One region of the Methylobacterium sp. Leaf93 genome, then DNA from elsewhere that is predicted to be linked to it. Evidence: riboswitches for the same ligand, from Rfam matches in the RefSeq annotation. Region 1 holds a riboswitch; each other region holds the start of a gene.
What was found. A riboswitch is a leader RNA that binds a small molecule or an ion and turns the genes downstream of it on or off. The one in region 1 is predicted to bind cobalamin.
Positions count from the first base shown of each region.

Region 2: another riboswitch for cobalamin. It lies ahead of ASF26_RS02990 (TonB-dependent receptor); the one in region 1 lies ahead of ASF26_RS12795 (CbtB-domain containing protein).
Region 3: another riboswitch for cobalamin. It lies ahead of ASF26_RS21675 (TonB-dependent receptor); the one in region 1 lies ahead of ASF26_RS12795 (CbtB-domain containing protein).

Region 1 covers NZ_LMMS01000023.1:221,117-223,375, forward strand. Annotated here, with positions in the region: gene cobO (cob(I)yrinic acid a,c-diamide adenosyltransferase) at 1-460, opposite strand, end outside; gene cobU (bifunctional adenosylcobinamide kinase/adenosylcobinamide-phosphate guanylyltransferase) at 457-969, opposite strand; cobalamin riboswitch at 1,076-1,270, shown strand; gene ASF26_RS12795 (CbtB-domain containing protein) at 1,327-1,503, shown strand; gene ASF26_RS12800 (CbtA family protein) at 1,534-2,259, shown strand, end outside.
Region 2 covers NZ_LMMS01000001.1:691,108-693,366, reverse strand. Annotated here, with positions in the region: gene ASF26_RS02995 (catalase family protein) at 1-712, shown strand, start outside; cobalamin riboswitch at 796-998, shown strand; gene ASF26_RS02990 (TonB-dependent receptor) at 1,109-2,259, shown strand, end outside.
Region 3 covers NZ_LMMS01000031.1:181,226-183,484, reverse strand. Annotated here, with positions in the region: gene ASF26_RS21680 (TonB-dependent siderophore receptor) at 1-577, shown strand, start outside; cobalamin riboswitch at 675-873, shown strand; gene ASF26_RS21675 (TonB-dependent receptor) at 1,174-2,259, shown strand, end outside.

The sequences.
Region 1 (2,259 bases):
CCACGGCGTCGATGGGCAGGTAATCGTAGCGCAGGGCGATGTTGAGTTCGTCGAGGAGGATGAGGCGGATGGTCGGATCGGCCATCAGCTCCTCGGCCTTGGCCCAGGCATGCTCGGCCGCCGCGATGTCGCGGGCCTTGTCCTGCGTCTCCCAGGTGAAGCCCTCGCCGAGCGTATGCCACTCGATCCGGTCGCCAAAGGCCTTCAGCGCGTGCTTCTCGCCCGTATCCCAGGCGCCCTTGATGAACTGGACCACGCCGACCCGCCAGCCATGGCCGAGCGCCCGCAGGACGAGGCCGAGCCCGGCCGTGGTCTTGCCCTTGCCGGGGCCGGTATTGACGATGAGGAGGCCCTTCTCGATCGTCTTGGCCGCGACCTCGGCGTCCTGGACGGCCTTGCGCTTCTCCATCTTCTCGCGGTGACGGTCGGCCTCCGGGTCATTCGTTTCCAGATCGTTCATGCGCTCGCTCCGGGTTGGGGTTTCACGATCATCGGCAGTCCCGCCACCATGAACACCACATGGTCGGCCCGCGCGGCGAGGCGCTGGTGCAGGCGCCCGGCCGCGTCGCGGAAGCGGCGGGCGAGCGCGTTGTCCGGCACGATGCCGAGACCGACCTCGTTGCCGACGAGCACCACCGGCCCCGACGCGCGATCGCAGGCCTCGATCAGGGCGGCGCTCGCCGCCTCGATATCGGCCTCGGACAGGATTAGGTTGGTGAGCCACAGGGTCAGGCAATCGACCAGCACCGGCCCGGTCGCCGCGGCGACGGCCTCGGGCAGGTCGATCGGCACGTCCCGCGTGATCCAATCGGCCGAGCGGCGCGACCGGTGAAGGGCGATGCGCTCCCGCATCTCGTCGTCCCAGGCCTGCGCGGTGGCGAGGTAGAGCCATGGCGCGGGGCAGGCTTCGATCAGGCGCTCCGCGTGCAGGCTCTTGCCCGAGCGCGCGCCGCCGAGGACCAGTGTCATTCTTGGAGAAGGCTGCCGCATGGCTCCCTTTAGCGCGAAACCGCCCTGCCCCGTCAAAGCCGGTAAAACGCTTTGGCGCCGCGTTGTCAGCGGTCGCGCGAGCGCGTAGAAGCGAGGTTCGGACGGTGCCCCGGCGACGGGGTGAAAAGGGAATGCGGTGAGGGCTCGCGCCTGAAACCGCAGCTGCCCCCGCAACTGTGAGCGGAGACGGGCCTGCCATCGGCCACTGGAGCGATCCGGGAAGGCGGCAGGACCGGACGACCCGCGAGCCAGGAGACCTGCCTTCCGAAGGGGACCACATCGTCCTCCCGCTCTATCCTCGAACGCCGCCGGCGGGGCGGCCGGAGACCTGACACGATGACCACCAACACCCTCGTCCTCACCGGCACCCGCAGCAACGAGCGTCTCGGCGCGATGCTCATGGCCGCTTTCCTCGGGCTCGGGCTCGTCTTCATGGCCGGCTTCGCCCCGGCGATGGCGCTGCACAACGCGGCCCACGATTTCCGGCACGCCCAGAATTTCCCCTGCCACTGACCGCCTCGCGCTCAGTCAGGACCTGATTCCATGATGATCCGACTCGTGTCGGCGGCCCTGGTCGCAGGCTTCCTGGCGGCTGTCGTCGCCACGGGCTTGCAGCTCGCCCTCACCTCGCCACTGATTATCGCGGCTGAGCGTTACGAGAGCGGCGAAGCCACGGCGCCGGCCGCGCAATGGATGCCGCGCGGCGCCTCGCCGGCCTCCCTCATCGTGCCCGTCCATTCCGGCCATGACCATGGCGGCAAGACGGACGGTGTCGAAGGCGGCGAGGTCGCACCGGCCTGGCAGCCCGGCCCCGGCCTGCCCCGTATGGTCTTCACCGCCCTCGCCACCCTCGTCGGCGGCGTCGGCTATGCCCTGTTGCTGGGCGCGGCTCTCATCGCCTGCGGGCGCGAGCCGAGCCCGGAAACCGGCCTGCGCTTCGCCATTGCGGGGTTCCTCGCCGTGGCTCTCGCCCCGGCCCTCGGCCTGCCGCCGGAACTGCCCGGCATGGAGGCGGCCCCGCTCGCCGAACGCCAGTTCTGGTGGATCATGACCGCGGCCGCCACCGCCATGGGGCTCTACCTCATCGCGATCCGCCGCTCCTCCATCGCCATCGCTGGAGGGCTCGTGCTTCTGGTCGCGCCGCATTTGGCAGGCGCTCCGGAGACGAGCCACACCGCCTCTGCCCTGCCGCCGGGTTATGCGGCGCAGTTCGCCGCGCGGTCGCTGGGCATCGCCTTCGTGTTCTGGGCGGTGATCGGCCTCGCTTTC
Region 2 (2,259 bases), on a different contig from region 1:
GCTCGTCAACGGGCCGGCCTTCTCGGCGCCGGGACCGAAGCAGTTCCTGGCGACCCTGAAGCTCCTCGCCAAGACCACGGATCGGGCGGAGGGGCTCAAGAAGGTCGCCTCGGCGGCGTTGCGCGGCGTGCAGAGCGCGGTCGTGGCGGCCACCGGTTCGCCGAGCCCGGCCCTGGCGACGCTGGGCGGACAGCCCGAGACGCACATTCTGGGCGACAGCTTCTACAGCCAGGTTCCGCTGCGCTTCGGCGATCACGTCGCCAAGATCGCGCTCGTCCCGGTCTCGCCGGACCTGACGGCGCTTACCGATAAGCCGCTGGACGACACGAGCGCCCCCAATGCGATCCGCGAGGCGGTGCTGGCGCATTTCCGCCGCCATGGCGGCACCTGGGAGTTGCGGGCGCAGCTCTGCCTGAACCTCGAGGACATGCCGGTGGAGGACGCCTCCGTGGTCTGGTCGGAGGCAGCGAGCCCCTACCGCACCATCGCCACCCTCACCGCCGCGCCGCAGACGAGCTGGAGCGAGGCGCGCGCGGCTTTCGTCGATGACGGCCTGTCGTTCAGCCCGTGGCACGGGCTGGCCGCGCACCGACCGCTGGGTGGCATCATGCGCATGCGCAAATCGGCCTACGAGATGGGCAAGCGCTTCCGGGCCGAGACAAACGGCCGCCGCATCGAGGAGCCGAAAAGCCTCGACGCGCTGCCGGAGTAACGCCTGACGTTGCCGCGATGCGACAGGGCGGCGGCGATGGTCGGCATGGGAGAATCTCGCCATTGACCCTCCCGTCGCGGCCGACCTAGCCTGACGATGACGGTTTCCCTTCGGGGGATCAAAAGGGAACGCGGTGAGGATCTTGCGTCCGATGCCGCGGCTGCCCCCGCAACTGTAAGCGGCGAGCCCATCATCAACACGTCACTGGAGGCTCCGGCTTCTGGGAAGACGATGAGAGGGCGGTGACCCGCGAGCCAGGAGACCTGCCGTCAGTCGTGGTCACACGCGAAACGCATCGGGCGGGGTGTCCCGGTGGGGTGTCGGGCGTTCGCATGTCGCGAACGCATCGGCTTCGTTCGCGGTGACGTGCCACTGCCGTTGCCCGAGGTTTCGCCCGTGTCCGCCCATCCTCCACACGCTCTGCATCCCCTCCTCGTCCTCGCCATCCTCACATCCGCCTCACCGGCCCTCGCCCAGGCCGGCGCGGCGACCACCGCCGAGGCGACCCTCGACGAACTCTCCGTGGCCGCCGACACGCGTCCGCCCCCTGCCGCCGGTCCCGGTCTCGGCGGGGCCACGGGCGGAGCGGGTGGGGCCGAGGCGTTCGGCGCGCTGTCCGCGCCTGCCCTGACGTCGAGCTCGGGCGTCATCACCGGCAAGGCCCTCAACGACCGCCCGGTCACCCGCCCCGGCGAGGTACTGGAAGCCGTGCCCGGCCTCATCGTCACGCAGCATTCCGGCGAGGGAAAAGCCAACCAGTACTTCCTGCGCGGCTTCAACCTCGACCACGGCAGCGACATCGCCATCACCATCGACGGCATGCCCGCCAACATGCGCACCCATGGCCACGGCCAGGGCTATGCCGACATCAACTTCCTCATTCCCGAACTCGTCGGCGCGGTGGAGTTCCACAAGGGCCCGTATTTCGCCCGCGACGGGGATTTCGCCTCCGCCGGCTCGGTGCGGATCGACACGATCGACGCGGTGCCCCGCCCTCTCGCGCTCACTTCCCTCGGCAGCTTCGGCTACAAGCGGGCGCTCACCATCGCCTCCGCGCCGCTGGGGGAGGGGACCCTCCTCGCCGCCGGCGAGGCTCAGGTCTATGACGGCCCCTGGGTGGTGCCGGACGATATCCGAAAGCTCAACGGCGTGCTGCGCTACAGCCAGGGCACCGCCCTCGACGGGTTCTCCCTCACCGGCATGGCCTATTCCAACCGCTGGACGGCGACGAACCAGATCCCTCAGCGGGCGATCTCCGAGGGCCTGATCGGCCGCTTCGGCACCCTCGACCCAAGCGATGGGGGTAATGCGAGCCGCTTCTCCCTGTCGGGCCGCTGGAGCCGGTCGGACGACGGCGGCGTCACCCGCGCCAGCGCCTATGTCCTCCGCTCGAACCTCAACCTGTTCAACAACTTCACCTATTTCCTCAACGATCCGGTCAATGGCGACCAGTTCCGCCAGCTCGACAGCCGCACCGTCGCCGGCGGCGAGATCGCCAGGGTGTTCAAGGGTGAGCTGTTCGGCCTGCCCATGGAGAACGAGATCGG
Region 3 (2,259 bases), on a different contig from region 1:
TCCCGGATCGAACAGTACCTTCCTGCTGACCTACTTCAATACCAAGAAGACCAACGCCCTGACCTTCGACGGGACCGATCCGCTGCAGCAGGCCTATTACCAGACCGGCGAGATCACGGTGAACGGCATCGAGGCCGAGGCGACCCTGGAACTTGCCGAAGGGTTCCGCCTGCTCAGTTCGCTCACCGCCCTCGACGCCCGGGTGACCAGGGATATCCCACCGATCTCCTTACCCGACGCGACCGGAAATCGGCCGATCCAGGTTCCGAACATCGTGATCTCGAACTGGGCCGACTACACCGTACAGACCGGCCTGTTCCGTGGTCTCGGCTTCGGCTTCGGCGTCCGCTACATCGGCGACACCTTCGGCGATACGGCCAACACGATCCGCGTGCCGGATTACTTCCTGATGGATGCGTCGATCCGCTATTCCTTCGACAACTGGCGCTTCCAGGTGGCCGCCAACAACCTCGCCGACAAAGTGTATGTCGGCACCTGCGCCCAACTCGGCGGATATGTCGGCTGCAATTACGGCGACGGCCGCCGCATCACCGGCTCCGTCACCTACCGCTGGTAGGCGACGCGCCTCCGATGAGATCGGCCCCGGATCGAACGGTCCGGGGCTTTTCTTTTGGGCTGTTGCCGTCGCGTCGTTGACGCGGTCTCCCGCCCTCGACTAGCTTGAGCATGACGGTTCCTCTTCGGGGGATCAAAAGGGAACGCGGTGAGGGCCTTGTGTCCGATGCCGCGGCTGCCCCCGCAACTGTAAGCGGCGAGTCCTTCATCAACACGTCACTGGGTGATCACCTGGGAAGACGATGAGAGGGCGTCGACCCGTGAGCCAGGAGACCTGCCGTCAGTCGTGGTCACACGCGAAACGCATCGGGCGGGGTGTCCTGGTGGGGTGTCGGGACGTTCGCATGTCGCGAACGCATCGGCTTCGTTCGCGGTGACGTGCCACTGCGCTGAGCCGCGCCTGCCGTTCGCCCGCGATGCCCGATCGTCCTTGTTCCTTCCGTTGCAGACTCGCTCCCGAGCATGCCCTCGGCGTGACCGCTTGGTCCCGCGCGCAGGCATTTTGCCCGGTTCGACGTATTGTAACGTTATAACATACGATTTAGCAGAGGGGGCGCGGCATTCGGCCAGCGATCACTCCGGTTTGCCCAAACGCACATGCCCACACAGGTCACCCATCGCGCCCCCGGCCGGACCTCCCCGGCCCGCGCCACCGCCTTGCTCGCGTCGCTCCTCGGCTCGACCCTCCTCGCCGGCGAAGTCCGAGCCCAGGATTCAGTCGGCCAGAATGCCGTCACCCTCGACCAGCTCACCGTGGAGGGGAGCGGGGTCAGACTCACCCGCGCTAACCCGGTCGGGCTCAACCTCTCGACCCCGTCGCGGAGCGCCAGCCGGCTCGGCCTGACGCCGCTGGAGACGCCCGCCAGCATCGATGTCATCAGCGGCGAGACCGCCCGCATCCGGGGCCAGAACACGGTGGTGGAGGCGGTGACGCAGAACGCCACCGGCATCACCACCATCGCGTCGCCCGGCAACGGCAACGGCGCCTTCTCCAGCCGGGGTTTCGCCGGCCCGAACTCGATCCAGCAGCTCTATGACGGCACGCGGCTGTTCGTGGGCGCCGGTACAGTGACCTTCCCGTTCGACACCTGGAACGTGGAGCGGATCGAGGTGCTGCGCGGCCCGGCCTCCGTGCTCTACGGCGACGGCGCCATCGGCGGCGTGGTCAACGTGGTCTCGAAGAAGCCGAGCTTCACCCCGATCCATGCCGCGCGCGCCGCCACCGGGTCGGACGGGCTCGCGCGCCTCGCCGTCGATCTCGGTGGTCCCATCGGCGACGCGGTGGCCTATCGCCTCAATGTCAGCGGCAACCGCGACGGCGGCTGGACCAGCCCGAACGGCGACTTCCGCAACCTCGCGGTCTCGGGCGCGCTGCTGTTCCAGCTCAACCCCGATCTCGCCGTCACCCTCAGCCACGATCTCGGCTACCAGGAGCCCGCGCGCTACTGGGGCACGCCGCTGGTCAATGGCCGGATCGTCCAGTCCCTGCGCAACAACAACTACAATGTCGACGGCGCGAAGATCGTCTGGTCCGACAACTGGACCCAGCTCAAGACCGAGTGGACGCCGAGCGCCGACATCATCATCCGCAACACCGCCTACCGCCTGCAGAGCCGGCGCCACTGGCTCGATGTCGAGCAGTACCGGTTCAATAACGGTACGGGACGGATCGACAGGTCCGAC